One region of the Ornithinimicrobium pratense genome, then DNA from elsewhere that is predicted to be linked to it. Evidence: predicted binding sites of a transcription regulator. Region 1 holds the regulator's gene; each other region holds the start of a gene.
The links. The regulator HrcA, encoded in region 1, represses chaperone genes, less so after heat shock. The targets are predictions, from matches to a motif close to TTNGCACTCGNNNNNNNCGAGTGCNAA.

Region 2: FY030_RS15970 (Hsp20/alpha crystallin family protein) is a predicted target of HrcA. The motif match lies at 7,915-7,941, and genes of this name have one in related genera.
Region 3: FY030_RS10440 (DNA polymerase III subunit beta family protein) is a predicted target of HrcA. The motif match lies at 5,022-5,048, and genes of this name have one in related genera.

Annotation. Positions count from the first base shown of each region.
Region 1 is NZ_CP044427.1:2,060,136-2,070,030, reverse strand. Features, by position in the region: gene FY030_RS09450 (hypothetical protein) at 1-1,120, shown strand, start outside; gene FY030_RS09445 (hypothetical protein) at 1,193-2,002, shown strand; gene FY030_RS09440 (hypothetical protein) at 2,002-2,715, shown strand; gene FY030_RS09435 (DUF4870 domain-containing protein) at 3,132-3,584, opposite strand; gene FY030_RS09430 (DUF3097 domain-containing protein) at 3,591-4,454, opposite strand; gene fumC (class II fumarate hydratase) at 4,563-5,969, shown strand; gene hrcA (heat-inducible transcriptional repressor HrcA) at 6,130-7,155, shown strand; gene dnaJ (molecular chaperone DnaJ) at 7,284-8,411, shown strand; gene FY030_RS09410 (16S rRNA (uracil(1498)-N(3))-methyltransferase) at 8,411-9,160, shown strand; gene FY030_RS09405 (MFS transporter) at 9,157-9,895, shown strand, end outside.
Region 2 is NZ_CP044427.1:3,475,406-3,485,300, reverse strand. Features, by position in the region: gene FY030_RS16005 (Na+/H+ antiporter subunit A) at 1-2,209, shown strand, start outside; gene FY030_RS16490 (Na(+)/H(+) antiporter subunit C) at 2,206-2,916, shown strand; gene FY030_RS15995 (Na+/H+ antiporter subunit D) at 2,913-4,466, shown strand; gene FY030_RS15990 (Na+/H+ antiporter subunit E) at 4,466-5,152, shown strand; gene FY030_RS15985 (MrpF/PhaF family protein) at 5,149-5,583, shown strand; gene mnhG (monovalent cation/H(+) antiporter subunit G) at 5,580-5,933, shown strand; gene FY030_RS15975 (MATE family efflux transporter) at 5,991-7,334, opposite strand; gene FY030_RS15970 (Hsp20/alpha crystallin family protein) at 7,389-7,868, opposite strand; gene dnaB (replicative DNA helicase) at 8,282-9,895, shown strand, end outside.
Region 3 is NZ_CP044427.1:2,266,623-2,276,517, forward strand. Features, by position in the region: gene FY030_RS10395 (GNAT family N-acetyltransferase) at 1-36, shown strand, start outside; gene FY030_RS10400 (transposase) at 106-564, opposite strand; gene FY030_RS17350 (transposase) at 632-901, opposite strand; gene FY030_RS10415 (DUF4393 domain-containing protein) at 1,204-2,127, shown strand; gene FY030_RS10420 (hypothetical protein) at 2,307-3,026, shown strand; gene FY030_RS10425 (hypothetical protein) at 3,023-3,445, opposite strand; gene FY030_RS10430 (GNAT family N-acetyltransferase) at 3,451-4,245, opposite strand; gene FY030_RS10435 (PGPGW domain-containing protein) at 4,333-4,881, shown strand; gene FY030_RS10440 (DNA polymerase III subunit beta family protein) at 5,059-6,066, shown strand; gene FY030_RS16400 (hypothetical protein) at 6,186-6,341, shown strand; gene miaB (tRNA (N6-isopentenyl adenosine(37)-C2)-methylthiotransferase MiaB) at 6,488-8,023, opposite strand; gene FY030_RS10450 (YoaK family protein) at 8,031-8,780, opposite strand; gene FY030_RS10455 (sulfite exporter TauE/SafE family protein) at 8,777-9,529, opposite strand; gene FY030_RS10460 (DUF5709 domain-containing protein) at 9,631-9,895, shown strand, end outside.

The sequences.
Region 1 (9,895 bases):
CGCCGACGCACTGGAAACTGCCCAGTCGGCGGTCGACACCGCCTCCGACGGGTATGCCGAGGCGCAGCGGCTCCTCACCCTGGCCCGCAACACGGGAGAGACGCAGGCGGAGTCGCAGGCCCGCACCGACATGTCCCGGCACCGCAGCAACGCCGACTCCGCACAGCTCACCTTCGAGGAGGCGCAGTCCCGGGCCCGCTCGAACCTGTCCGGCCTCGCGACGACCTGGTCGCCGGACGGGGCCAGCACCTCCGCCGTCGACGCCTGGGCGGCGTCGACGGCCGCGATCCTGCCGCAGCAGGTCCGGCTGGACCGCGAGCAGATCGAGGCGATCGTGCGGGGCGAGACGAGTCCGCAGGTGCTCCTGGACACGGGCAAGAACGTCCAGAAGGCGCTCATCAACGGCTGGTACTCCTGGCAGGCGGTCACCATCGGCCGGGAGAGCGCCGCATACCAGCGCACCGTGCAGGCCATCATCGACAGCCGGGGCCAGGGCCGAGGGGCCCGGTCGCATCTCATCGCCGCCCGGCGGGAGCAGGGGCTGGCCGGGTCGCACCGCTACTACAAGAACATGCGGCGGTTGCAGGCTGACCGCACCGCGTTGGGCCATGCCCAGCGCCGCTATCCCCGGGCGGGCGGGTCGCACCACCGCTACGGCGAGATCCGGGACGGTGTCCCGCGCAACAGCGCCGCTCGGCCGGGCGCGTTGACCCGCTTCAGCAACAGCCGGGTCATGTCGGGCGCCCGGGCCGGCGGTCGACTCCTCGCCCCGCTCGGGGCGGTCACCGGGGGTTACGACGTCTACCGGGCAGTCCGCGGTGGAGACGGGATGTCTGCCACGGACCGGCTTGTCGTCGGCGCAGGTGGCTTCGGGGGCGCGGCGGCGGGGTCCGTCGCGACCTACGCACTGCTCGCCGGTGCCGCGCTGGGCCCGGTGGGTCTGGGCGTCATCGCCGTCGGTGGAGCCGTGGCGGCCGGGGCCTGGATCTACGAGAACCGAGAGGCGATCGGGGAGGCTGCCGCACGGGCGTGGGACTTCGGCAAGGACGTCGGCTCGAGAGCGGTCGACGGCGTCAAGAACGTGGGCAAGAAGGTCTGGAAGGGACTCTTCGGCGGTTAGCCCAGCTCACTCGTCCCCGCCCATCTCTCTGCTGACCTGTCAGACACCCCCCCACCACGACGGAGACCCGCTGTGCCCGATGATGACGCCAACCCGACCCCGGACCAGGACGACCCGTTCCTCAACCCTGACGTCATCTCCCTGCACGGGGAGTTGATCGAGGAGTCCGCCGAGGAGGCGCTCAACCTCGGGGCGTACAGCGATGAGGAGATCGCCGCTCTTGTCTTCGAGGGGGTGGACCGTCCGGTCCCGTTGCCCTGGCTGGACTCGCTGGAGCCTTCGGAACGTGAGCTCGCCGTCGCGATGGGGATGCGCTCGCTGACCGTGCGAGGACTCGTCGAGGCGCTGCCCCTCGACGACGTCCAGGGCACCCTCCAGCAGACCTCGCCCCCAGAAGTCTGGACCCTGCTGGGGATGCGGCGGCACGCGCCGTCCATGGTGGTCGCCGAGCGCACCACCACGATGGGGACCGACTGGATCGTCTTCTACGAGCAGGAGCAGGAGCGGTGGTTGGCCGAGTTCATCACCGCACAGGGTTTTCACGAGTTCGTGCTCGCTCCCACGGAGGACACGGCGCTGGCCCTGATGGCCTGGTCGGGCGTGGACCCCCAGACGCAGGTCCCCGAGTTCGACCTGCGCCTCACCGTTGACGAGGTCCAGGGGCATGACCCCCGGCTCGAGCCGGTCGGTCAGGCCCTCGTCGCCGTGACCCTGAGCCGGACCGATCCCGCAGTGCCCGACGAGACCACCTTCGCAGGCCTCTACTCCGGTCCGGAGGGCAGCTACCTGTCCCAGCGTGAGGCGGACGGGCTCATCCGGTTCCGCGGGGAAGGCTTCGACGCGATCGAGGAGTTCGTCCACTCGCTGCTGCAGGAGAGCTGATGGCGCAGCCCCAGGAGCCCCTGCGAGGCACGGACATGGGTCGCGTCCTGTCGACCTTCCGGTGTTGGCCCGGGCCCCTCTCGGGCACGGTCATGCTGCTCCTCACCGTGGCCTTCGTCGCCTGGCACTGGATCACCGTCCCGGACGACCCGCTCTGGTTCCGCCTCGCCATGCTCTCCCTGCTGCTCCTGTTCTGGTCGGCCTTCGCGCTGCCGGGGATCCTGGAGCGGCACCGCGTCTGCGAGCACGGTCTGGTGCTGGGCTACGGACCCACCCGGACGGCCCGGTATGTCGTGCCCTGGACAAGCGTCGACCCGAACCGGGTGCGGGTGCTGCGCCGCAGCCAGCTGATCTCGCGGCACCGGGGGATGCCGCAGGTCAGTCCGCTCTACCGGATCGGGACGGGACCGCTGGCCTACCGGTCGTTGGCGGTGAACGGTCTGGACAGCGCCACCGACGCGGGCACGTGGCTGCACATCCCGGGCCTGCTGGAGACGCCCAACACGGTGTCGTCTGGCCGCGCCCGCAGCAGGACCCCCTACGCGTGGTGGATCCTGGGGACGCCACGGCCGGAGAAGCTGGCCCGGGCGATCGAGGAGGCGATGGTGTCCGCCGGACACCGGGCCGAAGGGCTGGCTGTCCGGGCCGCGGAACAGGAGATCGTCGTGCCGTGGACACCCGGGCCCTCGCCGCTCAGGCCCCGCAAGAAGTAGCGCGGATCGTCGGCGCGGGGAGGCGGGTTCACCGACACGCCACCTGTGCTCTGTCGATCCGTCGGGTAGGCGCCCCACAATGACGTCAGTCCCTGTCGGGTATGAGCCAGCAGGGCCTGAGCCAAGAGATGGATGTGGCCCGGTTCGCAGAGTATGAGTCTGCCAACCGGGCCACGACCAGTGGTGATGCACCGGACGATCGCGAAGGTGCCCGAGGCTCTCCCCTGCATCACCAGAGGGGTCACCGGCGGGGTGCAGGCACCCGGCCGGATCATCGAATCCTCGACGAGTCTTGCGATCCGCTCTCCGTGAGGAGTGCGTAGGAGAGTTCTACTCCTGCCCGGCACCGGGCGCAAGGGGTTGGTGCGGGCGGGGCCGCGTCCCTCAGCGTGTCGGGGGTGACACGCCGAGAGGCGTCAGCTGAGCAGGCGGATCTGGAGGGGATAGGAGTAGACCTCGCCGCGGGAGGCGGCCAGCGCGCCACGCACGTGGACCCAGATCTGGACGATGAACAGCACGACCCAGATGGGAACCGCCCAGATGAGGCCGATGCCGAACGTGACGAAGACGCTGATCCAGGTCAGCACCGAGGCGATGGTCATCGTCAGGTTGAAGTTGAACGCGCCGGCAGCGGCCGTCCGTACGGCCGCGCTGCGCTCGCGGTAGAACAGCCAGACCAGCAGCGGGCCGAGGAAGGGCAGCCAGCCCACGCTGAGCAGCATGGCCGCCGGGGCGGACAGGTGGGCGACGAGCATCATCGTGCGCTCCTCGCTGTTCGCCGGGTTCGGGGCGGCGGCGTAGCCGCGTGGGTCGCCGGGTTGCGGGAGAGGGGGTTGCTGGGGGTAGGGATTGTGCGTCAAGACACTCACTCCTTGTCAGGGAACCGTCACGAAGTCGATCAACTCTTCGACGCTGGCGAGCAGCGTAGGTTCCAGGTCACTGTAGGAACGCACGGAGGACAGGATCTTCTTCCACCCCAGGGCGACATCGGTCTGCGAGGTATGCGGCCAGCCCAGCTCGGCCAGCACCCCGTGCTTCCATGAGCGACCCTTCTCGATGACCGGCCACGACTGCAGGCCCAGCCGGGCCGGTTTGACCGACTGCCAGACGTCGACGTAAGGATGACCGAGGATCCGCACGTGCTGGCTGACCTTCTCCGCCGCTGCGACGATCCGGCTCTCCTTGGTGCCCGGGACGAGGTGGTCGACGAGCACCCCGAGGCGCCGTTGCGCCGTGGGCGCGAACCGGCGGATCTCGCCCGCCAGATCATCGACACCGTCGAGCATCTCCACCACGACGCCCTCCACCCGGAGGTCGTCGCCCCAGACCTTCTCCACCAGCTCGGCGTCGTGCCGGCCCTCGACCCAGATCCGTGAGCCGCTGGCCACCCGGGCGGGCTGACCGTTGACCCGGACCGACCCGCTCGCGGTCCGGCGGGCCGCCTGCTTCGCCGCCGCGACCTGGGCCCGGCGCTCGGCGGTGGGGGCGGTGAGCACGACAGGGGAGCCCTCGAGGAGGAAGCCGGGCCCGAGCGGGAAGCCCTTGACCTTGCCGCGGCGGTCCTCCAGGTGCACCACCTGCATCCCGCCCGCCTTCTCCACCCGTACCACGGCTCCGCACCAGCCGGTGTCGACGTCCTCGACCACCAGCCCGGTCTGCGCCTCGACCTGCTGGGCCCGTCCGCGCCTCGGCGCGCGCCAGTCACCGGTCAGCACGTCTGCTCCATACCTGTCCGTCACGCCGTCCGACGCTAGGTGGTGTGACGGTTGCGACGGGTGAGGCGCGCGGAGGGCGATGACGGCGGGCGCGGCCACAGACCTGCAGCCAGGCCCTCCTACGATGAGGCCATGAGCCAGACACGCATCGAGACGGACAGCATGGGGCAGGTCGAGGTCGCCGCCGACCGCTACTGGGGCGCGCAGACGCAGCGCAGCATCCACAACTTCCCCATCGGCCGGGACACCTTCGTCTGGGGCCGCCCGGTGATCAAGGCCCTGGGCATCCTGAAGAAGGGGGCCGCGCAGGCCAACGCCGAGCTCGGCGAGCTGCCTTCGGACGTCGCCGACCTCATCGTCCGCGCCGCGGACGAGGTCATCGCCGGGGAGCTGGACGACCACTTCCCGCTGGTCGTCTTCCAGACCGGCTCGGGCACCCAGAGCAACATGAACAGCAACGAGGTCATCTCCAACCGGGCCATCGAGCTGGCCGGCGGCCAGCTGGGCAGCAAGGTGCCCGTGCATCCCAACGACCACGTCAACCGGGGACAGAGCAGCAACGACACCTTCCCCACGGCCATGCACATCGCCGTGCTGCTGGAGCTGCGGGACCGGCTCGAGGGTGACGTGGCCCTGCTGCGCGACACCCTGGCCGCCAAGGGGGAGGAGTTCGCCGACGTGGTGAAGGTCGGCCGCACCCACCTGCAGGACGCCACCCCGATCACCCTGGGGCAGGAGATCGGTGGCTGGGTGGCCCAGATCGACTACGCGATGCGCGAGGTGCGCCACGCCGGGGACGGGCTGCACGAGCTGGCGATCGGCGGCACCGCGGTGGGCACCGGACTCAATGCCCACCCGCGGTTCGGGGACCTGGCCGCGCGGAAGATGGGCGAGGAGGCCGGGTTCGAGCTGGTCTCCGCCAAGAACAAGTTCGCCGCGCTGTCGGCCCACGACGCCCTGGTGCAGACCTCGGCGGCCTTGCGCACGCTGGCCGGCGCGCTGATGAAGATGGCCAACGACGTGCGCTGGCTGGCCTCTGGCCCCCGCAACGGCATCGGCGAGCTCGTCATCCCCGAGAACGAACCGGGCTCCAGCATCATGCCGGGCAAGGTCAACCCGACCCAGCCCGAGGCGCTGACCATGGTCGCCACCCGCGTCTTCGGCAACGACGCCACCGTCGCCTTCGCCGGCACACAGGGCAACTTCCAGCTCAACGTCTACAAGCCGGTCATGGTCCACGCCGTCCTGGAGAGCATCCGCCTGCTCGGCGATGGCTGCCGCGCCTTCAACGACGGCTGCGCAGTAGGGCTGGAGCCGCACACCGAACGGATCGAAGCCAACCTGGCCAGCAACCTCATGCAGGTCACTGCGCTCAACCCGCACATCGGGTATGACGCAGCCGCGGCCATCGCCAAGCAGGCCCACAAGGAGGGTCTGACGCTGCGCGAGGCGGCCATCGCCTCCGGCCAGGTCACCGAGGAGGAGTTCGACGCCTGGGTCGTGCCGATCGACATGACCCGCCCCCGTCACGTCGACTGAGGCCGCGTCTGGGCGGCGGGCGAGTTGCGCCTCCGGGGTAGACTTAGCACTCGGGAGCATCGAGTGCCAAGCAATCGAGTGCCAGCCTGGCCGTGCCTCGGACCGCGCCGCCGTCCGTCGCGCCTGGTCCGGGCCGGCCGCCGACGTGGGAGGAGGAGCCATGAGCCAGGAGCGCCGACTAGAGGTGCTGCGCGCCATCGTGCAGGACTACGTGCGCACCTCCGAGCCGGTCGGGTCCAAGGCGTTGCTGGACCGCCACCAGCTCGGGGTCTCGGCCGCCACCGTGCGCAACGACATGGCGGCGCTGGAGGACGAGGGGTTGATCATTGCGCCGCACACCAGCGCCGGACGGATCCCGACCGACGCTGGCTACCGGATCTTCGTGGACCGGCTGCAGCAGGTCAAGCCGATGAGCAAGGCCGAGCGTGCGGCGATCGAGCGCTTCCTGGCGGGGGCGGTGGACCTGGACGACGTCGTCGCCCGGACCACCCGGCTCCTGGCCGGCCTGACCCAGCAGGTCGCGGTCATGCAGTACCCGAGCCTGACCAGGTCCAGCGTGCGGCACATCGAGCTGGTCCCGGTCGGCGGCGCCCGGCTGATGGTCGTGCTCATCGTCAACACCGGGCGCGTCGAGCAGCGCATGGTGGAGACCGGCCGTGACCTGAGCAGCGAGGCCGAGCTGGTCGCGGGGCTGCGTAACCTGGTCAACGAGCAGGCCGTCGGCCAGCCGCTGACCGCCGTCCCGGGTCGGCTGGCCACGGTGAGTGAGCGGATGGCCCCCGAAGACCGGCCACTCGTCGAGGCTGTGGCCAGAGCCCTCGCCGACGCCACCGAGGAGAGCACCGAGGAGCGGGTCGTGCTGGCCGGCACCGCCAACCTGGCCCGGGTCGGCAGCGACTTTCCGACCACCCTGTCCCAGGTCCTGGAGGCCCTGGAGGAGCACGTGGTGCTGCTGCGGCTGCTGCAGGCCGTGCCCACGATCACCGAGGGAGACGGCGATAGCGTCACCGTCTCGATCGGCGCGGAGAACCCTTACGCGCCGCTGCGCACCACTTCCGTCGTCGCCACCGCCTACGGTGGTGCCGGCAACCTGGGGGTCGTCGGACCGACCCGCATGGACTACGGCCAGGCCATGGTCGCCGTCCGCGCGGTGGCGCACTACGTCACCGAGATCCTGGACGAGTGAGGGATCTCACGGCATACCTGCCGTGCCCCCGTCGTTAGCCCCACGTCACCTGCACACGCTCGACCACCCGCGAAACCACCACCTGCCGAAGCCCTTCCGACCGCGACCAGCTGAGGACGCCCCACGCCGTGAACGACTACTACGCCGATCTTGGAGTGCCCCGCGAGGCCACCCCCGAAGAGATCAAGAAGGCCTACCGCCGCAAGGCCCGCCAGCTGCACCCGGACGTCAACCCCGGCGCGGACGCCGAGGCCGAGTTCAAACGGGTCAGCCAGGCCTACGACGTCCTCGGCGACCCGGCCAAGCGGGCCTCCTACGACCGGGGCCAGGACCCCTACGGCGGCTCCACCGGTGGGTTCGGCCAGGGCTTCACCTTCAGCGACATCATGGACGCCTTCTTCGGCGGCACCGCCGCCGGCACCCGCGGACCCCGCACTCGGGTGCAGCGCGGCCATGACGCGCTCGTCCGGCTGGACATCGACCTGGCCACCGCCGTCTTCGGTGGCGAGGAGACCCTGCACATCGACACGGCCGTGCTGTGCCAGACCTGCACCGGCTCCGGCGCGCAGCCAGACTCCCGCACCCGCAGCTGCCAGGTATGCGGTGGCCGCGGCGAGGTGCAGCAGGTCCAGCGCTCTTTCCTGGGCCAGGTGATGACCTCCCGTCCGTGCCAGGCCTGCCGCGGCTACGGCGACGTCATCGAGCACCCGTGCTTCGACTGCTCCGGGGAGGGCCGGGTCCGCACCCGCCGCGACCTCACCCTGAGGGTGCCGGCCGGGGTGGACAGCGGCACCCGGATCCAGCTCACCGGTGAGGGCGAGGTCGGGCCCTTCGGTGGGGAGCCGGGGGACCTCTACGTCGAGATCGCCGTCGAGCCGCACGAGACCTACCAGCGGCGGGGTGACGACCTGCACGGCTCCCTGGAGGTGCCGATGACCGCGGCGGCGCTCGGTGCCACCCTGCCCGTGGAGACCCTCGACGGCCTCGAGGAGATCGAGCTGGCATCGGGCACCCAGCCGGGCGAGACCATCACCCTGCCCGGGCTCGGGGTCACCCACCTGCGTGGGCAGGGCCGCGGAGACCTCGTCCTGCACGTGGACGTCAAGGTCCCCACCCGGCTCACCGACGAGCAGCGCGAGCTGCTCACCCGGCTGGCCGAGAGCCGGGAGGAGACCCGCCCGACCGGTCGCATGGGCGCCAACGGGCCCGGTCACGGACGCAAGAGCAAGCTCTGGGAAGCCCTGAGGGGCAGGTGATGACCGCGCCCCTGTTCCTCGTGCCGGTCGGCAGCCTCGACGCCGACGACGAGGGCGGGCCGCGCGCCCTACGGCTGGACGGCCCCGAGGGTCGGCACGCCGCCGACGTGCAGCGACTCGGCGTCGGTGAGGAGATCCTTGTGGCCGACGGTCAGGGCCGGGCCGCGTCCTGCACCGTGACCGCGGCCGACCGCGCAGCCCTGCAGCTGCGCGTCGACTCGCTGTGGACGGTCGAGGAGTCGCAGCCCCGCCTCGTCCTGGTCCAGGCCCTGGCTAAGGGCGAGCGCGACCTGATGGCGGTCGAGGCCGCGACCGAGCTGGACGTCGACGAGGTGGTTCCGTGGCAGGCTGACCGCTCGATCGTGCGCTGGCGGGCCGAGCGGGCGCAGAAGGCTCACCGCAAGTGGCAGCAGACCGTGCTGGCCGCCACCAAGCAGTCCCGCCGCGTCCGGGTCCCTGTCGTCGCCGACCTGGTGACCAGGGGTGAGCTGGTCCGACGCGTCGCCGAGTCCGCGCTCACCGTGGTGCTGCACGAGGAGGCCGAGGAGCCACTGGCCCAGGTGTCCTTGCCCGAGCAGGGGGAGGTGCTGGTGGTCGTCGGCCCCGAAGGCGGGATCGCGGCGCAGGAGCTGACCGCGCTCACCGCGGCGGGCGCCCAGCCGGTCCGGCTGGGCAGGACCGTCCTGCGCTCCTCCAGCGCCGGGCCCGCCGCCCTCGCCGTCCTCAACGCCCGGAGCAGGTGGCGGTGACCACCGACACCGCCCCCGCGCCCTCCCTCTTCAGCCCGCAGCTGCGCTCCGCCTCCATCGGGGCAACCGCGCTGATCGCCCTCTTCGCGCTGGAGTACATCGCCGTCGGCGCCGCCATGCCGACGATCGCCGAGGCGCTGCAGGGCTACCACCTGTACAGCATGGCCTTCGGGGCCACCGTGGCCGCCAGCATCGTCGGGATGATCATCAGCGGCTGGTGGTCGGACCGTAGCGGGCCCCGGCCGGTCGTCCTCGCCGGCACCCTGACCTTCGCCCTCGGGCTGCTCGTCGCCGGCCTGGCCCCCACGATGGAGCTGTTCAGCGTCGGCCGTGGGCTGCAGGGGCTGGGCAGCGGGCTGTCCACGGTCGCGCTCTACGTCGTCATCGCCCAGCGGGTCCCCGACGTCTCCCGCCCCGCCGTCTTCTCCCTGCTCGCCGCCGCGTGGGTGGTGCCCGGCCTGGTCGGCCCTCTCCTCACCGGCTCCTTGGTCCACTACCTGTCCTGGCGCTGGGTCTTCCTCGGTGTCGCCCCGCTGGTGGCGGTGGCGCTGCTCGTGCTGCGGCCCGCGCTGCGCGGCACCTACCCCAGCGACGAGGCTCCGTTCCTGCGGCCGGCGACGATCGGCTGGGCCGTGGTGGCCGCTGCAGCAGTTGGTGTGCTCAACCTCGCCGGTGAGTCGGTGGATGGCCGCGAGTGGGTCATCGGCGCGGTCGCCCTGCTGCTGCTGGGGCTGG
Region 2 (9,895 bases), 1.4 Mb from region 1:
GGTCGTGGTGCTGGTCCTGGGTGGATTCACCATGCTCCTGGGTGGCTTCCGCGCGACCCGGCAGACCGACCTGAAGCTGCTCCTGGCCTACGGGACGGTCAGTCAGCTGGGCTTCCTGCTCCTGCTCGTCGGCTACGGCAGCGAGGGAGCCACCCTGGCCGGGCTGACCATGCTGGTCGCCCACGCGCTGTTCAAGGCCGCGCTCTTCCTCACCACCGGCGCGATCGACCACGCCGCCGGCACCCGCGACATCCGCCGCCTCACGGGGGTGCGCCGCCGCGCCCCGCTGCTGGCGGTCGCCGGCACCCTGGGCGCCATGTCGATGGCCGGCATCCCGGTGCTGCTCGGCTTCGTCGGCAAGGAGGCCGCGCTCACGGCCGTGCTCTACCCGGTGGACGGCTGGTGGTCGCTGCAGGGCTTCGCCGCGGTCTCCGTCGTGCTCGGATCGGTGCTGACCATGGCCTACTCCGCCCGCTTCGTCTGGGGCGCCTTCACCGACGCCTCTCGGCCGCCGCAGCTGCCGCGCGTCGAGCAGCCCCGGGCGGGGGAGAGCCGGACGGGCCAGGGCAGCGACGCAGGCGCCACCCTCGCTGCCCCGGCCGGCCCGACCGCCGCGGACGCGGAGACCAGCTGGCACCCGCCCACCGCGATCCTGATCGGGGTCCCGCTCCTGCTGGCCCTGGCCAGCGTCGTGCTGGGGGTCACCTCGACCGCCCTGGAAGCGGCGCTGGCACCGCATACCTCCTCGGTGACCGCCGTCGCCGATGGCTATGCGGTGCACCTGGGCCTGTGGCACGGTCTCGGCCTGCCGCTCTACGCCTCGATCCTGGTGTGGGTGCTGGGCACGCTGTGGTGGGGCGCGCAGGCCCGCCGGCCCGTGGAGGTGCCGGTGCCGCTGTGGCCCTTCGACGCGGGCCGGACCTATCACCACCTGATGCGCGGTCTGGACCGGACCGCTCTGGAGATCACCGGCTTCTTCCAGCGGGGCTCGCTGCCCGCGCTGCTCGGCATCATCATCAGCGTCCTCATCGCGCTGCCGGCCTACCAGATGGTGACCGGGGACATCGCCTGGCCCGAGCGGGTCCGGATCGCCGACAGTGCCGCACAGGTCGCCGTGATCGTGCTGATCATCCTGGCCGCGGTCCTAGCCACCCGCGCCCGGCGGCGCCTGCGGGCGGTCTTCCTGGTCGGTGTCACCGGCTACGGCACAGCGATGCTCTACCTGCTGCACGGCGCCCCCGACATCGCGCTGACCCAGATCCTGGTCGAGACGGTCTCGCTGGTTGTCCTCGTCCTGGTCCTGCGCCGCCTGTCCGGGCGCTTCCCCGACGACCCGAGCCGGATGACCAGGCGGGTGCGCGCCCTGCTCGGGACCGCCGCCGGTGTGGTGATCGGCCTCAGTGCCTTGATCGCCACCTCCTCGCGCATCCACGAGCCCGCCGGCATGGGCCTGCCCGAGCGCGCGGTCGACTACGGCGCCGGTTACAACATCGTCAACGTCATCCTGGTGGACGTGCGCGCCTGGGACACCATGGGCGAGCTGTCGGTCGTGCTGGCCTGCGCGACCGGTGTGGCCAGCCTGGTCTTCCTGCGCGAGGACATCATGGACCGGGTGCGGGCTGGTCTGCGCACCGCGCGGGGCAGCCGCGCCCGGTTGCGCACCCCCCGCGGGGTCACTTCTCGGGTCAGCGGCCCCAGCCGGTGGCTGACGGCGGGCGACCAGCTGGACCCGCAGCGCCGCTCGACGATCTTTGAGGTTGTCACCCGCCTGGTCTTCCACACTGTGCTGCTGTGGTCGGTCTACCTGCTGCTCTCGGGCCACAACCAGCCCGGCGGCGGCTTCGCGGCGGGGCTGGTGGGCGGCCTGGCGCTGTGCCTGCGCTACCTGGCCGGGCGCGGCTACGAGCTGCGCGCCGCGCTGCCGGTCATGCCTGCGGCCCTGCTCGGCACCGGCCTGTTCATCGCGGCCGGGTCGGCCCTGGTCCCGATGGCCTTCGGCAGCCCGGCCCTGCGCACCTGGGACACCTACCTGCAGATCCCCCTGCTGGGTGAGGTGCACCTGGTGACCGCGCTGTTCTTCGACGTCGGCGTCTACCTGGTCGTCCTGGGCCTGATGCTCGACATCCTGCGCAGCCTGGGGTCGGGGATCGACAACCAGATCCGCGTGGAGAGCGAGCAGGAGCAGGCCGAGGGGGTGGCGTCCCGGTGACCCCCAACCTCTCGCTCATCGTCGTAGCCAGCGTGCTCATCGGCACCGGGGTCTACCTGTTCCTGGCCCGCTCTCTGGTGCGTGCGCTCATGGGTTTCCTGCTCATGGGCAACGGCATCAACCTGCTCTACATCATCGGCTCGGGACCCGCTGGCGCGCCCCCCATCGTGGGGGTCTCCGAGGACACGGCCATGGCTGACCCGGTCCCCCAGGCATTGGTGCTCACCGCGATCGTCATCACCCTGGCGATGACCGCCTTCGTCCTGGCTCTCGCGCACCGCAGCTGGCAGCTGGGCCGCGAGGACTTGGTCGTCGACGACCTCGAGTCCGCGCGCATCCACGCGATGGCCGAGGCCGTCGAGATCGATGGCCCCAGTGCCCGCGAGCGGGCCGACGAGATCGCCGCCGAGACCCAGCGCACCGAGCGCAAGATGCACGAGACGACCCGCCAGGGCATCCCGGGCGACCCGGCCACCCCCACCACCGAGCGCTACGACCACGCGATGGGCGGACCGGGCCAGGGCACGGTCGACCCGGAGGACGTCGCCGAGGAGCGGCTCGCTGACGGCGGGGCCACGGTCGACGCGTCGGGGCGGACCGCCGGTGAGTCCACCGACGGGGCCGAGCGCGGCCTGGACCTTAGCCCCGGCCGGGACGACTCCTCAGGCGACGCGCAGGGCAGCGACCCTGAGGGGGGCAAGCGATGATCACGGAGTACGCCTGGCTGGTCCCGATGGTGGTGCTGCTGCCGCTGGTCGGCGCCGGTCTGACCTTGGCGGCGGCCCGCAATACCTGGGTGCAGCGCGTGGTGAGCATGTGCGTGCTGATCGGCATGCTGGGCTGCGCCGGCGTGCTGCTCTGGGCGGCGGACACCCTCGGCCCGCAGGTGATGTACGTCGGCGGGTGGACCCCGTTCGAGGGGATCACGCTGGTCGTGGACCGGCTCTCCGCCCTCATGGTGATCGTCTCGACCACGGTGACCCTGGCGGTCCTGGCCTACTCCATCGGGCAGGGGGCCAGTAGCTTCGACGACGAGAGTGACGGACACTCCCCCCTTCCGGTCTTCCACCCCTCGCTGCTGGTGCTCGCCGCCGGCGTCACCACCACCTTCGTCGCCGGAGACCTGTTCCACATCTACGTCGGCTTCGAGATGCTGCTCGCCGCCAGCTTCGTGCTGCTCACCCTCGGCGGCACCCTGGAGCGGGTGCGGGCGGGGATCACCTACGTCCAGGTCTCCCTGCTGTCCTCGATGATCTTCCTGGCGGCCATCGGCCTGGTCTACGGCGCGACCGGCACGGTCAACCTGGCCCTGCTCTCCCAGCGGCTGGGAGAGATCTCCCCGGGCACGGCGGCGCTGCTGCACGTGATGCTGCTGGTGGGTTTCGCGGTCAAGGCCGCGGTCTTCCCGATGTCCGGGTGGCTGCCCGACTCCTACCCGACGGCCCCCGCACCGGTCACGGCGGTGTTCGCCGGGCTGCTGACCAAGGTCGGCATCTACGCCATCATCCGCACCCAGACGCTGCTCTTCCCGCAGTCGCGGTTCGAGGACCTGCTGCTGTGGGCGGCACTGCTGACCATGGTGGTCGGCATCCTCGGCGCGATCGCCCAGGACGACATCAAGCGGATGCTCTCCTTCACCCTGGTCAGCCACATCGGCTACATGCTCTTCGGCATCGCGCTGGGCAGCACGCATGGGTTGGGCTCGGCGATCTTCTACGTGGCCCACCACATCCTCATCCAGACCACGCTCTTCCTCGTGGTCGGGCTGGTGGAACGGGTGGGTGGTTCCTCTGACAGCACCCGGCTCGGCGACCTCGCGCGCATCTCGCCGGTCGTTGGCGTCCTCTTCTTCATCCCGGCGATGAACCTGGCCGGCATCCCGCCCTTCACCGGCTTCCTGGGCAAGGTCGGGCTCATCCAGGCCGGTGTCAGCGACGGGTCGTGGCTGGCCTATACCGTCGTCGTCGCCTCGGTGGCCACCTCCCTGCTCACGCTCTATGCCGTGGCCAAGATGTGGGGTCGCTCCTTCTGGTCGGAGAACGCGACCGGGCTGACCGGCGCGGGCCCGGTGCGCGGGGGCCACCACTCGGCCCTTGGCCTCGGGGTGCTGGTACCCACGACCGCGCTGGTCGGGGTCGGCGTCGCCCTGACCGTGGTGGCCGGCCCGCTCTTCGGGGTGGCCACCCGCGCTGCCGTGGACCTCGTGCAGCGCACCCCTTACCTGGAGGCCGTGCTCGGATCGGGGGTGTCGCTGTGATGATCAGAGGTCTGCTTTCCCCCCGCCGGTGGCGAATGTCCCCGTGGGCGCTGCTGTGGCTGACCGTGGTCTGGGTCATGCTCTGGGGCGAGGTCACCCCGGTGGCCGTCGTCGGCGGAGCGATCGTCGCGGTCATCGTGCTGTTGCTCTTCCCGCTGCCGCACGTGCTGGTGCGGCTGCGCCCTCGTCCCTGGGGGCTGATCGTGCTGATCAGCCGGTTCAGCTACGACCTGGCCGTCGCCTCCTTCCAGGTCGCCTGGCTGACGGTCCGCCCGGGCCCGACCGTCGGCGGGGTGGTGATGGATATGGAGCTGGTGGGCGACGACGAGCTGCTGCAGGTGCTCACCGGGGAGATGGTCACCCTCGTCCCGGGCTCGGTCGTCATCGAGCTGGACCCGGCTACCCGGGTGCTGACCATCCACGCCCTGGACGTGCGCACCCGGCAGGAAGCAGAAGCGGTGCGGCGGCGGATCCGCGCCCAGGAGGCGCGGGTGCTGCGCGCCCTACACCCGGACCCGGAGGCCCTGCTGGACCCGCGCCGACGCCGGGAGGCCCAGCGGACGGCGACCAGGCACGGGCCCGTGTCCGAGACGGCCGACCAGGTCAGGGAGCAGACCGGGCAGCGGGTCGAGGAGATGCGGCCCGACGAGGGTCCGCAGGCTCCGGAGGAGGAGACGCCGCGATGAACATCGACACCATCGAGACCTGGCTCACCTGGGCGATCGGCGGGTTGCTTTTCGTCTCCGCCCTGCTCAGCCTGATCCGGATCACCCTGGGCCCCAGCGTGCTGGACCGCGTCGTGGCCACCGACGTGCTGGTCTCCATCGTGGTCTGCGCGCTAGGCGCCTACGCGGCTCTCACCGACGCCTGGACCACCCTGCCCCTGCTGATCTCCTTGTCGCTGGTCGGCTTCATGGGCTCGGTCGCCGTGGCCCGGTTCGTGGCCCGGGACCGCGACATCCCGTTCGTCGCGCCCGCACCGGACCGGCTCGAGGAGGGCGGCTCGCCCGCTCCCCGGCACAGTTTGGCCCGTCGCGGCCCGCGCCGCTCCCACGCTGCCCGGGCCCATCGGGCCGCCCCCGACCACAGACCCGGACGCGGCGGAGGCCACCCGTGAACTTCTACGACGTGCTGGACGTCCTGGGGCTCATCTGTCTGCTCCTGGGGGCAATGCTCTGCGTCGCGGCCGCCATTGGTCTGCTGCGCTTCCCCGACCTCCTGACCCGCATGCACGCCGGCACCAAGCCGCAGATCCTCGGGGTCATCCTGGTCATGCTCGGCGTCGGTCTGCGGACCCGCTCGGGCCTGGACGTCGGCATGCTGGTGCTGATCACGCTGTTCCAGATGCTCACCATCCCCGCCGCTGCCCACATGGTCGGCCGCGCCGGCTTCCGCACCGGTCAGATCGCCCCCACCGACATCCACCTGGGCCGGCGAGAGCACGACCAGAGCCCCGACCACCACTAGCCTGCCACCGCAGCGAGGGCGCCCGGCACGCCATACCGAGCACGGCAGGGCACGGGGTCAGCGCTCGGCGCCGACCACCATCCAGCGATCGCCCTGACCGCGACCCCACAGCAGCAGGGCCCGGACGAGCATGAAGCCGTTGAAGGCCACCCAGAGCCAGACCAGGCCGGTGACGCCGGTGACGCCGGACGCCCAGACCGCCAGCACCATGGGGACGTAGGCGAGGGTGGCGAGCGTCTGAGCCCAGGCCAGCCACCGGGTGTCCCCGGCACCGATCAGGACGCCGTCCAGGATGAAGGCCACCCCGGCGATCGGCTGACCGATGGCCACCACGATGAGCGCAGCGGCCAGCGCGGTCCGTACGTCGGGGTCCTGGCTGAAGCCCAGGGGGATGACGCGGTGCAGGATGAGGATGAGCGCGGCCAGGATCACGCCGAACCAGATGGACCACCGCACCATCAGCTGGGTCGTCTCCCGGGTGCCGCGCACGTCCCCGGCGCCGAGCGTCTTGCCGGTGAGGGCCTGGGCGGCGATCGCCAGCGCGTCGAGCGCGAAGGCCAGTGTCGCCCAGACCGTCATCGCCACCTGGTGGGCGGCCAGCGGGCCGTCCCCGAGGCCGGCCGCGAGCCAGGTGGTGAGCAGCAGGGCGGCGCGCAGGGCGATCGTGCGCACCAGCAGCGGTATGCCGCCCAGCGCCGCCTTGAGCACCCCAGCCCCGCTGGGCGCCAGGTCCGAGCCCAGGCGGCGTGCTCCCCGGATGACCACGAGCAGCAGGTAGACCGCCATGCCGGTCTGCGCGATCACCGAGCCGATCGCCGCACCGGCGATCCCCCAGCCGACGACGTGCACCAGCACCAGGGACAGCACCGCGTTGGCGCTAAAGCCGGTCACGGCGGCGATGAGCGGGGTCCGTGTGTCCTGCAGCCCGCGCAGCACGCCGGTCGCGGCGAGCACGATGAGCATGCACGGTATGCCGAGCGCCGACCACCGCAGGTAGGTCACTGCCTCGCTGGTCACCCCTGGGCTGGCTCCGAAGAGCTCGAGGAGGGGCTGGGCCCAGACCGCCGTGGCCAGCGCAGCCAGGGCGCCGAGCAGCAGCGCCAGCCACAGCCCGTCGATGCCGGCGCTGATGGCGCCGCGGTGGTCCCCGGCGCCGAGCTTGCGGGAGACCACTGCGGTCGTGCCGTAGGCCAGGAAGATGAACAGGTTGACCGCGGTCAGCAGCACCGCGCTGGCCACCCCGAGGCCGGCCAGGGCAGCCGTGCCCAGGTGGCCGATGATCGCGGAGTCGGCGAGGAGGAAGAGGGGCTCCGCGACCAGCGCCAGGAAGGCCGGGATGGCCAGACGCAAGATCTCCCGCGCCGGGGTCGGCGCGGGAGATCTCTGGTCGTCGGTGGTCACCGGCTGATTCTGCCACCGGGCCGGGGTGGGCCCGGTGGGGCGGTCCGGCCGGCGTCAGCTGGCCTGCGCGGTCTCCGCGTGGTCGTTGCGCGAGGTGACCTCGCCCTGCACGTCCTTGGTGCCGTTCAGGCGGTTGCCGCCGGCGGAGTGCGCGACCTGGATCTTGCGGGGCTTGGCCTCCTCGGCGACCGGGATGGTCAGCGTCAGCACGCCGTCCTCGTAGCCGGCCTCGATGCGGTCCAGGGCCACGCCGTAACCGAGGGTGAGCTGGCGGGCAAAGGTGCCGGAAGGGCGCTCGTGCGAGAGCCACTGCTCCACGTCCTCCTGCTCGTGGCGCTCGGCCCGGATGGTCAGGGTGCGCTCCTCGACGTCGACGTCGATCGAGCCGGGGTCCACGCCCGGCAGGTCGATCCTGGCGACGAAGGAGTCATCCGCGCGGTAGAGGTCCATCGGCATCGCCGAGCTGGCAGGGGTGCGGAGCGTCTCAGACATCAAGCGCTCCATGTCACGGAAGGGGTCGAAACGGCTCATCATCTGGTCCTCCTTGTTCACTTGAGCCTGGGGCTGGTGGAGTGCTCGATTAGCACTCTCACCTCTAGAGTGCCAAACGTCGATCAAGGGTGCAAGTCTTCCCACCGGCCTTGGCCGACACGCCCGGGAGAACTTTTCCTCCACAGGCTGTGAGTGATGAATGCGCAGGTCAGGGCAGTGATGGGGCGGAAGTTGCTGGCTTGTCCACAGGGATGTCCACATCTGTCCCCAGGCACCCCTGCGCGTCGTCCACCCTGTGTCCACACCCGGTCCACAGGAGGATGGTGCGCTCCCTCACGGGACGGCTTACGGTGGGGCGACCGCCCGCGTGCGGGATCGGCCGTGACCCGCACCGGCGGGGTCTGTCGGTGGCCGCTGGTGTCATCGGGGCTGTCATCGGATGGAGAGGGAGGCGCATGGCGCTGAGCGAGATGGAGGTCTACGGGCCTCCGGACACCGGTGGGGGACCCGAGGACCGGTTGCCGCCCCAGGACGTCGCCGCCGAGCAGAGCGCGCTCGGCTCGATGATGCTGTCCAAGGACGCCATCGCCGAGTGCTCCGAGATTGTCCGCGCCCAGGACTTCTACCGCCCCGCCCACGAGACGATCTTCGCCGCCTGTGTCGACCTCTACGCCCGGGGGGAGCCGGTCGACGCCATCACCGTGGGCGATGAGCTGACCAAGCGGGGCGACCTGCAGCGGGTGGGCGGCACGGCATACCTGCACCAGCTCATCGCCTCGGTGCCCACCGCGGCCAATGCCTCCTTCTACGCCGAGATCGTCGCCGAGCGTGCCGTGCTGCGTCGTCTGGTCGACGCCGGCACGCGCATCGTGCAGAGCGGCTACGCGGGCGGTGACGTGGAGGAGATCGTCAACGCCGCCCAGGCGGAGGTGTATGCCGTCGCCGAGACGCGGGGCGGCGACGACTACCGCCCGCTGGGTCAGCTCATCGAGCCCACGATGGACGAGATTGAGCACGCCGCTGGTTCCACGGGGGAGATGACCGGTGTGCCGACCGGGTTCACCGACCTGGACGAGCTCACCAACGGGCTGCACCCTGGCCAGATGGTCATCGTGGCGGCCAGGCCGGCTGTCGGCAAGGCGCTCGCCCTGGACACCCCGCTGCCCACCCCGCAGGGCTGGACCACGATGGGGGAGGTCGCGGTCGGTGAGGAGGTGCTCGGCGCCGACGGTCGGCCGACGACCGTGGTCGCGGCGACCGAGGTCCTGCTCGACCGGCCCTGCTTCGAGGTGGAGTTCTCCGACGGCTCGGTCATCGTCGCGGACGAGGAGCACCTGTGGCAGGTGTCGATCGACGGCGAGCCGCAGGTCGTCACGACCAGCGTCGTGCGGGAGCGTTGGCAGGGCAGCGCGGAGGTGACCGTGGCGCGCGGTCAGGGCGCGGGCGGACTCGACGAGCAGACGTGGAGCATCGTGGAGGTGCGGCCGGTGGCCACGGTGCCGGTGCGCTGCATCCAGGTGTCGAACGCCGACCACCTGTACCTGGCCGGCCGGTCGATGATCCCCACCCACAACTCGACCTTCGCCCTGGACATTGCCCGGTCCGCGGCGATCAAGGCGGGTATGCCGACGGTCGTCTTCAGCCTGGAGATGAGCCGGACCGAGATCACCATGCGCCTGCTCTCGGCGGAGTCGGAGATCCCGCTGCAGAACATGCGCAAGGGCACCATGCGCGATCGGGACTGGACCCGCCTGGCCGAGACCCAGGGGCGGATCACCGACGCACCCCTCTTCATCGACGACTCCCCGAACATGTCGCTGATGGAGATCCGGGCCAAGTGCCGCCGGCTCAAGCAGCAGCACGGGCTGAAGTTGGTCATCGTCGACTACCTGCAGCTGATGAGCTCGGGCAAGCGGGTCGAGTCCCGCCAGCAGGAGGTCGCCGAGTTCTCCCGTGCGCTCAAGCTCCTGGCCAAGGAGCTCGAGGTGCCGCTTATCGCGCTCTCCCAGCTCAACCGTGGTCCCGAGCAGCGCACCGACAAGAAGCCGCAGATGAGCGACCTACGTGAA
Region 3 (9,895 bases), 210 kb from region 1:
TTGGGCGCATGGGAAGTCATCGACACTGACGAGTGACACCCGCTCTGCTGCGCCCAATGAAGGATCGCCGCGAGGCATAGGCCGGCAGGATAGCTGCGCGCGGTCTTATCGGAGCGCATTGCGATGCCGCGCCATTGCTTGAACTTTTGGAGCACCGTTCGACGACGTTGCGGCCCTTGTATCGCTCCTTCTGGTCAGTGCCGAAGTCGATTGGCCGTCCGGGCTTCCTGCGGCGGTGGGCGATCTGGTCGTCACGTTCGGGGATCGTCGTGGCGATGTCGCGCTGGCGGAGCCAGGCTCGGTTCGCCTGGACGGGTAGCCCTTGTCCGCGAGGACACGGTCTGGCCGGGACCGAGGCCGGCCGGTGCGGCCGGCCACCCGGATCTCCGAGAGCGTTTCGATGAGCATGCTCGTGTCCACGACCTGCCCCGGCGTTAGAAGGAACGCGAGGGCGCGACCCTTGCCGTCGCAAACCAGATGACTCTTGGTCGTCAAGCCTCCCCGAGAGCGACCGATCGCATGAATCAGGCGGCTCCGTCCCGAACCTCTTGTAGTTCGACCGATCCCCCTGTGCCCCGGTGAGGGGTCGCGCCCTGCTGATGGACACGCACGATCGTCGAGTCAATCGATGTCACCCAGTCCAACTCGCACACTGATGCGCCAGGGACTGCATCTTCTCAAGCACGCGCGCCCAGACCCCCCGCTCGGACCACCGATTGAAGTTCTTGTAGATCGTGTTCCCATTGCCGAACCGCTCCGGCAAATCCCACCACGGGGCCCCCGCGCGAAACCGCCACGCCGTCGCCTCCACCACCGTGCGCCGATCCATCGGCGGACACCCGGTCGACTTCGCGTTACGGAACAGCGGACCGATCACAGCCCACGCTTCATCTGAGATCATATCACGAGACACGAGTCCAAGACTCGCCCACGAGGCGTCCGAAGGCGTTTAGCAACACGGCCTAGCAGCCGTCTGCACGTGGCCATCTCCAACATCACGCACGACGAACTTGCGGACGTTGCCCGCCCAGTGTCGACGGCCGCCGATGACCTCGCGGACCTTCGTGCGGCTGGGGACCGTGACCGCGCAGGCGGCGGCCTTCCTGGAGGCCGCGGTGGTCTCGGGGCTGAACATCCTGGTCGCCGGGGGACTCAGGCCGGGAATCCGGCAAATTGTCAGTCACACCCCTGTAGGCTCAACGCATGACAGGCATCGAGCCCGTGGTGGGGAAGATCGTCGAGACGGGAGTCCGAGCCGCCGAGGGTCAGACGAAAAGGATCGCTGCTGCGAACAGTGAAACGGATCGAACGTTGCTGGAAGAAGCAAAGGGCGGCCCGGTGTTGGGGGCGGCTGCCAAGGCACACGCTCAGGCTATTGCCGTCCGAAAAGGCATCGTGTTAAAAGGTTGGCAGTGGCTAGGTCAATGGTTCGGCGTGTCGCAGGAGTATTTTGACTCAGAAACCTTCGCTGCCGACATGGCAGAGCGCCTAAATGGTGTACCTGAAGATGACATAGTCACGCCTGAGCCAAGTGTTGCCGTACCGGCGATACAGGGACTCTCCTACTCTCTGAGCACGCCACAGTTGAAGGAAATGTATCTGCAATTGTTAGCCTCAGCGTCCGACGCGCGTCGTCGTGAAGACGCCCACCCGGCTTTTGCTGACATCATTCGCGAGCTCTCTCCTGACGAAGCGCACTTGCTGATTGACCTCCTGCCTACTCCCATTTGGCCGCTCTTCCGAATCGAGTGGCGAAATAAAGATACTTGGCACTTCCGGATTTTGGACAACCACCTGATGGACCTCAGATCACAGTCAGACCTATCTGTGACCACTGACGACAAACGACTCGCAGTTTGGATTGATAACTGGGTCCGTCTCGGGTTGGTTATTGCCGAGTATGACGTACGCATTGCCGATGATAATGCATATCAATTCTTGGACAATCATCCGCGTTACGCAGCGCGCCGAGCGGAGTATGAAGACAGCGAGACTGATGAGTTAACGACTACCAATGGGCGCCTTGTTGTGACCGCGTTCGGGCAGGCGTTCTATTCTGTTGTGGAAGGCGCTCAACCGCGTGACGAGGATGGCGGCGAGGACTCGGTGTGGAAGCCGCCTAGTTGACCGGGCGGAGTCCTCATGAAATGCGGGTTGTCCCAGCGGAGGAGGCCACGAGCCCTACCGGTGTGCCGGACAAAGACGCTCGACCTCGGCCGCGCTCTGGACGAGGGCTGGGCCGGGGCGCAGGACCCACGCTGCTGCGCCTGGGTGCTCCCCGACGACCGGGGCTGCGGGCAGCACAGGTGCCCAATCACCAACCGCCCGGGCGCGCGCTGCGGGCCCGGGACGGTGTCGTCGCCCAGGTCGTGCAGCCCGACGCACCGGGCGGGCGTCCGCCGACCGGGCAGACTCCTCCCCTGCGCTGCCTGCCCCTGCCCCGCCGAGTCCACGACGGTGACCCGACGGTGTGGGCGGTGGGCGGCGACGAGGCCGCCGCCGTGGACTTGCCGGCCGGGCCCGTCCTGGTGCTGGGGCCGCCGGGCTCGGGCCGTTCCCGGTCGCTGACCGCTCTCGCCGCGGCCGCCGGCGGCGCCGCCCTGCTGGTTGAAGGCAGCGACCCCCCATCGGAGCACGACCTCCAGGCCCGGCTCCAGCACCTCGACAGTGGGGACCTGGTCAGCGTCGATGACGCCCACCTGATCGCCGGCACGCCCGTTGAGGACCTGCTGGTCAGCCATGCAGCGCGGCACGGCGCCCGAGCCGCCCTGCACGTCGCGGCCGAGCTCGAGGGGGCGGGGACGGCCTTCCGCGGGCTGCTGCCCCAGCTGGCCCGGTCCCGCACGGCGGTCGTGCTGCAGCCGGGTATGCCGGGTGACGGCGCGGTCGTAGGTGCCCGCCCCCCGGTCGGTGACCTGCCGGTGCCAGGTCGCGGCGTCCTCGTCCACCGGGGCCGGACCACCCGGATCCAGGTGGTCGCCCCGCCCCCCGGACGCGGTGGTCAGCGACTGGGTGAGGTGGGTTAGTCGCGCCCGCCGTCCAGCTTGCCCATGAGCAGCACGGACGCGATCGTGCCCACCCCGAGGACGAGTACGCCACCGGCCACCCACCAGGGGGCGAACTGGAATATCGCGATCCCCAACGGGATGAGCAGGAAGTTGAAGGCGATCGCGGGAGCCTGGGCCCGGGGGTGGCGGCGCAGCAGACCCCTGGCGGTGTAGGCCAGCCCGACGGCGAAGACCACCATCGTCACCGCCGACATGATGATGATGAGCAGGTCCTGCCCCTCGCCGATCGCCACCTCGTAGCCGTAGAAGACCACGAACCCGGCAATGATCACCGACTCAAGCGCCAGCAGGCCGGCGGCCACCTGGCCCAGCAGCAGCTGGCGGGAGGTGGGCCGCCGCGGGGTGGTCCGCTCGGGCGCGGCTTCGGTGGAGGACATGCCGCTCATCGTAGGTCGCATGCCACCGCTGCCCCGACCCGCATCCGGGTGAGGCCGTGGGTGTGGAAGTGGTGGGCGACGGCATATCCGAGGCGGTGGTAGAGCCCCACCGCCACCGCGTTGTCGGAGTAGACGCCCAGGGTGGAGGCGCCGTGCGCGGCCACCGCACGGCGCGTCAGCTGGGCGGTCAGGCCGGTCCCGAGGCCGGTGCCACGCACGTCGGGCCGGACCACGATGCCGGCCAGGTGGGCGGCCCCGGAGCCCAGGACGTGGATGCCGCCGACGGCAGCCAGCTCCCCCGCGGCGTCCTCGACGCCCAGCCACAGGCTGGCGTACCCACGGCCGGGGAAGCCCTCGAACAGCCGGTTGTGGCTCCGGCCGAAAGCCTCGACGCGTGCGGCGTCGGCGGCGTCGTCCAGCTCGACCAGGCCAGGCGGCGCGGGGGGCAGGTCTGTGGCCCGGTCGGTCCACATGAACGCCCACGTGTCGCCGGTCCCCACCTGCCAACCTGGTGGCGGCGCCAGCTCACGCCCGGGCGCGGTGGAGAACCATTCTGGGGAGACGTTCTGCTCCTCGGCCCGGGCCACGAGCACGGAGAGCGCGTCCGACTCCGCCCCGACGGGTGCACCCGGTGCCATGACGGCCGCGCCTCCCCAGTGTCCGAACGGACGCCACCGCACCAGAGCGGCCCAGCCCAGGGGGCCGGCGACAGCGAGCACGTCCGCGGGCGCGGCATACCGGAGGAAGGGGTCGCCGGTGCGCTCCAGCAGCGTCGTGCGGTCCACACATGCCCAGATCACGGGGTCAAGGATGGCACGCACCGGGCAGCCCACCGACCGCGTGGGGTCCCCCAGGAAACGTCCGGGATCGCGACCTAGGGTTGGGGCGTGAGCGCCACCGCCAAGCGCCTTGGTCTGGAGATCCTCGGATGGGTCGTCCTGGTCACGGGCCTGCTCGCCCTCGTTCTGCCCGGGCCGGGCCTGCTGCTGACCTTCGCCGGGCTGGCCATCTTGTCGACCCAGTATCGGTGGGCCCGGCGGATGGTGCAGCCGGTGCGGGTCAAGGCCTGGCGGGGCGCCGCGGAGGGGGTGCGGACCGCCCCCCGGATCGTCGCGTCCTCCTTGGCCGCGCTGACCCTGCTCGCGCTGGGGGTGCTCTGGCTGGTGCAGCCGGCCGCGCCGGGCTGGTGGCCGTTGCCGCAGAAGTGGTGGCTTTTCGGCGGGGTCTCGGTCGGCGTCACCCTCACCGTGTCGGCCGTGATCGCCCTGGCGCTGCTGGTCTTCACCGTCCTGCGGTTCTACCGCAAGCCGGACGCGATGGAGGCGGTCGAGCGGCTCGAGGAGGCACACCGAGCCCGCTCCTCGGCGATGCGCAGAGCCCGGCACCGGCTGCGCCGGATGCGCCGGGAGGGGACACCCTGGCGACGGAGTGCGTGACCCCGCCGCCGCCTCGGCTCGACGGCTCACGTTGCGGCCCGCCAGTCCCTGGGCAGCGGTGGACCTGCCAGACCCGGTCACCGCACCAGACCAGTGCCGCCGGTCAACGTTGTCCACGGTGATCCTGTGCAGGCCGCGCCTTGACCCTCACCCAGGTCGAGACCTCAGCGTGGAGTCATGACGACGGACCCCGAGCAGCTGCTCTCCATCGGTGAGCTCTCCCGTGCGAGCGGACTGACAGTGAGCGCGCTGCGCTTCTACGACGGCGCCCAGGTCCTCACACCTGCGTGGGTGGACAGCTGGTCAGGCTACCGCCGCTACTCCCCCGGGCAGGTGCTGGAGGCCCGCATCCTCGCTGGGATGCGTCGGGTGCAGATGCCGGTGGCCGAGATGGCCGCCACGCTCGAGGCCCTCCGGCAGGGGGATCTGGACAGCGCCCGCGACCTGCTCTCGGCCCACCTGAGACGGCTCGAGGAGGGGCTGGATGACGCGCGCCGCCAGCTGGCGCAGCTGCATCACGCGCTGGCCGAGCCCATGTTCGGGAAGGCGATGGCCGGCGGGCCCCCCTCCCAGGTGGCTGCTCCCACTCTGCTCGCCCTGCTCGCTGCCGTGCGGCACGCGGTCGGCACCGACCCGCAGCTCCCGGCCCTCATGAGCGTGCTGGTCGAGGTGGGCGAGGAGCTGACGGTCGTGGCCACGGACCGCTTCCGGATGGTGGTGGCCGGGCGCTGGCACCGGGCCGGCGCGGCAGAGCCACAGGTGGGATCGGTGCTGCTGCCGACGGGCGAGGTCGACCGGCTGACCACCTGGCTCTCGGGTCGGCACGGCTCCCTCACCCTGGCGGCTCAGGAGGAGCTGCTGGTCGTGCGCTCCGGGGAGGAGGAGCTGCGGCTGACAGGGCTGGACGAGGCCTATCCGGATTACCGCCGTGTCCTGGAGCACGGGGTTCAGCTGCGGCCGTTGCCCACGGAGCAGCTGCACGCCGCGCTCGACGGGGACGACGTGGCGGTGAACCTGGGCGGCGTCCTGGTCGACCGCGGCTTCCTCTGGGATGCGGTGAGCAACGTCCCCGACGGCCAGGTGCTCCTGCCGGCCGACGGCGTCATCGCACCCCTCGTCGTCCGTTCCCCCGGTGACCTTGACGTGGTCGCGCTCGTCATGCCGCTCGCTCCGGAACGCTCATGAGCGTCCTGATGCACCTGTGCCGCACGTGCGGGCACAGGGCTACGTCGCACTCGGGCGGGGACCGCGGTTACAGCGGGTGCCGTTGCTGCCTCGGCGATGGTGACGTCGATCCTCGGCCGGTGCTCATCGACACCTTCGCCAGCCCCTCCGGACGGTCTGAGCCGCTCTACCCGCCCGGGACCGTCTGGAACGCGGGCACCATGCACAAGCTCACCCTCTGCGACTGTGCGGCGTGCGCGTCGGAGTATGGGCGGCTCACGGCGTTGTCCGGGTGACGTGCGTCGCCAGGCTGCGTTGAGGGCGCCCGGTGACGCCAGCCGAAAGCCCAGACGCTGGTGCATCGTCCGGGGTGACGGCGTCACGGCCAGCTCACCATGATGCCGCGGTCGGGTCGCGTCCGTAGGCCAGGGCAGTCAGCAGGTCAGTCCGCGACCGCGCAGGCCGGGGCCGTCACCTCGCGCGCTGGCGGGGCTCCCACGGTGGGTATGCCGAGGCTCACCGTGGGTTTGCGGACCGCCCCCGGGGTGCCGCCCTCCTGGAGCGCGGCCCAGGCGTCCCCACCGCGGGTCCGGCGCACGGCATACACCCCGCTCTGCACGCCGGAGTCGGCGATGAGGTGGTGGGGTGCGCCGTAGGTGACCTGAACGGTCACCGCGTCGCCGGGGCGGGGACGGTCGAGGCCCTCGGGGACGGCGAAGTGCACCAGGCGGTTGTCGCGGGCGCGGCCGGACAGGCGCTCGGTCTCGGCATCCTTGCGACCCTCCCCCGGCGCCACGAGCACCTCGACCTCGCGGCCCTCGAGCTCACGGTTGCCCGCCCAGGAGACCTCCTCTTGGAGCTCGATGAGCCGATCGAAGCGCTCCTGGACGACCTTCTTGGGCACCTGGTCGTCCATCTCGGCGGCGGGCGTGCCGGGGCGGATGGAGTACTGGAAGGTGAAGGCGCTGGAGAACCTGCTGGCGCGGACCACGTCCAGGGTGTCCTGGAAGTCCTCCTCGGTCTCCCCCGGGAAGCCGACGATGAGGTCGGTGGTGATCGCCGCGTCGGGGATCTGCGCCCGGACCCGGTCCAGGATGTCGAGGAACCGCGCCGATCGGTAGGAGCGGCGCATTGCCTTCAGCACCCGGTCCGAGCCGGACTGCAGCGGCATGTGCAGACTGGGCATGACGTTGGTGGTCTCGGCCATCGCAGCGATGACGTCGTCGGTGAAGGCGGCCGGGTGCGGGCTGGTGAAGCGCACCCGCTCCAGTCCTTCGACCTGGCCGCAGGCGCGCAGCAACTTGCCGAAGGCCAGCCGGTCGCCGAACTCCACACCGTAGGTGTTGACGTTCTGGCCCAGCAGGGTGATCTCGACCACGCCTTGGGCCACGAGCGCCTCGACCTCGGCCAGAATCTCACCGGGCCGGCGGTCCTTCTCCTTGCCGCGCAGGGCGGGCACGATGCAGAAGGTGCAGGTGTTGTTGCAGCCCACCGAGATCGACACCCAGCCGGAGTAGGCCGAGTCGCGCCGGGTCGGCAGCGTGGAGGGGAAGGTCTCCAGCGCCTCGAGGATCTCCACCTCGGCCGCCCTGTTGTGCCGGGCGCGGTCCAGCAGCGCCGGCAGCGAGCCGACGTTGTGGGTGCCGAAGACGACGTCGACCCAGGGGGCCCGCTCGACGATGGTGGAGCGGTCCTTCTGCGCCAGGCACCCGCCGACGGCGATCTGCAGGTCGGGGTTCTTCAGCTTGGCGGGGCGCAGCTGGCCCAGGTTGCCGTAGAGCTTGTTGGCAGCGTTCTCGCGCACCGCGCAGGTGTTGAAGACGACCACGTCGGCCACTTCTGGCCGCTGCGCGGGCGGGAGGCTGGCCAGGTCGGTGTAGCCGGCCGTCTCCAGCAGCCCGGCCAGGCGCTCGGAGTCGTGCACGTTCATCTGGCACCCGTGGGTGCGCACGTCATACGTCTTGGTGGTGATGGTCATCGCACCCCTAGGGTACGTGCTCTGCCAACGGCAACCGGCCGCCGACGAGGGGCGGCACGGCCACCAGCAGCAGCAGCGCGGCCGGGACCAGCAGGACCGGGAAACCGATCGCCAGGTAGCCCAGGGCGCCCAGCACCCCACCGACGAAGAAGAGGGCCACCAGGATCGAGAGCATGAGCAGCTTGTGCGGGTCGCCCCGGACCGGGTCGGGGTCGCCGGGACGCTTGAGGTAGGTCATCTTGCCCAGCTCGATCCCGATGTCGGTGACCATCCCAGTGATGTGGGTGGTGCGGATGGTCGCGTTGGAGACCTTGGTGATCAGGGCGTTCTGCTGCCCCATGACGAAGCCCAGGGTGGCCACGATCAGCCATTCCCGGTGCGCCCAGGTCACCTCCTCGGCCAGCCCGCCGACGATGAGGATCAGGACCGCCTCGACGAACAGGACGAGGGCGAAGCGGTCCCGGCGGTGCCGCCGCCGGGCCCAGTTGAACTGAAGGGCGCAAGCCATCGCGCCGAGGATGAAGGCCGCGAGGGCGACCGCACCGAACAGGACGAGGTGCGTTCCGCCCAGCACGAGCTGGTCGGCGACGGTGGCCACGATGCCGGTCATGTGAGAGGTGTAGAAGCCTACGGCGACGAAACCGACGGAGTTGAGCACTCCGGCCACCCAGGCGAGCAGGTAGGCCAGGTGCCGGTTGGTCCACTCATCCCGCTGCCCGGCAGCGAGCTGCAGCAGGTGGCGGGGGTGGACCGTCACGACACCAATCCCAGCACACCACGCACGAGGGCCACGACGCCCCCGGCGGTGGCCACGGTGAGGGCGACCGAGCGGGCAGCGCGCAGGCTCACCCGCCTGGCCAGCACGGTCCCGAGCCCGATGCCCACCGGCACCGCGGCCACCGCGACCCCCCAGGCCCACCACGGCACGACGTCGGCGGCAGGAGTGGCCCCGGCCAGCCCTTTGGTGATGACCGAGGCGAGGTTGGCCAGCAGGAAGACCGGCTGCAGCGTGGCGGCGAAGGAGCGGTGTCCCCAGCGGGAGGCGACGGCGTAGACGGTCATCGCCGGACCGGCGACCCCGGCCGTGGTGTTCATGAACCCGGCCAGCGCGCCCGAGGTCAACGCCGGCAACCGACCTGTGGCGTTGAGGTGGCGCTGCAGGCCGAGCGCAGCCGCGATCGCCACCAGCACGGTCGCCCCGAGCACGGTGTCCAGCACGGCGGTGTCCGCGGTGCGGACCACCAGGGCCCCGGCAACCGATCCGGCGAGCAGCAGCGGCGCGACGCTGCGGAACCGGCGCCAGTCGATGTCGCGGCGCATCACCACGGCCAGCACGAGGGCTGCGGCCACGGCGGCGACATTGCTCAAGGTGACGCCAGCCACGGGGCCGAGCAGGAGGGACAGGGTCGGGGCCGCCACCAGCCCCAGCCCCATCCCCGAGACCCGCTGCAGCCCTGCGCCGAGGACGACGGCGCCGAGCACGAGGAGCAGGATCGACCAAGACACCGGGACAGTGTGGCTGACGTAACGTCGGCCCGCGTCGTGGGGCGTCCGGAGCAGGACTAGGGTGAAGACACGATCAGTCACCGCGCGCAAAGGAGCACGTCATGAGCGACCAGGCCGACCGCGAGACGATGGGTGATGAGTTCGGTGTCTATAGCGTGGACGCTGAGGACCAGCTACAGCCCGGCGACACCCTCGATGGCGAAGGTGATGTGCTGGACCGAGGCTTCCGGGTTGGTGAGCGCTACCAGTGGTCCAACGCCTACGCCGAGGAGACGATCGACGTGCGAGTGCGGCAGGAGGATGAGGACCCCTCCTCGGCCTACGGCGCCCCGCGCGACGAGTCCGGGATGGACGCCGAGGACGACG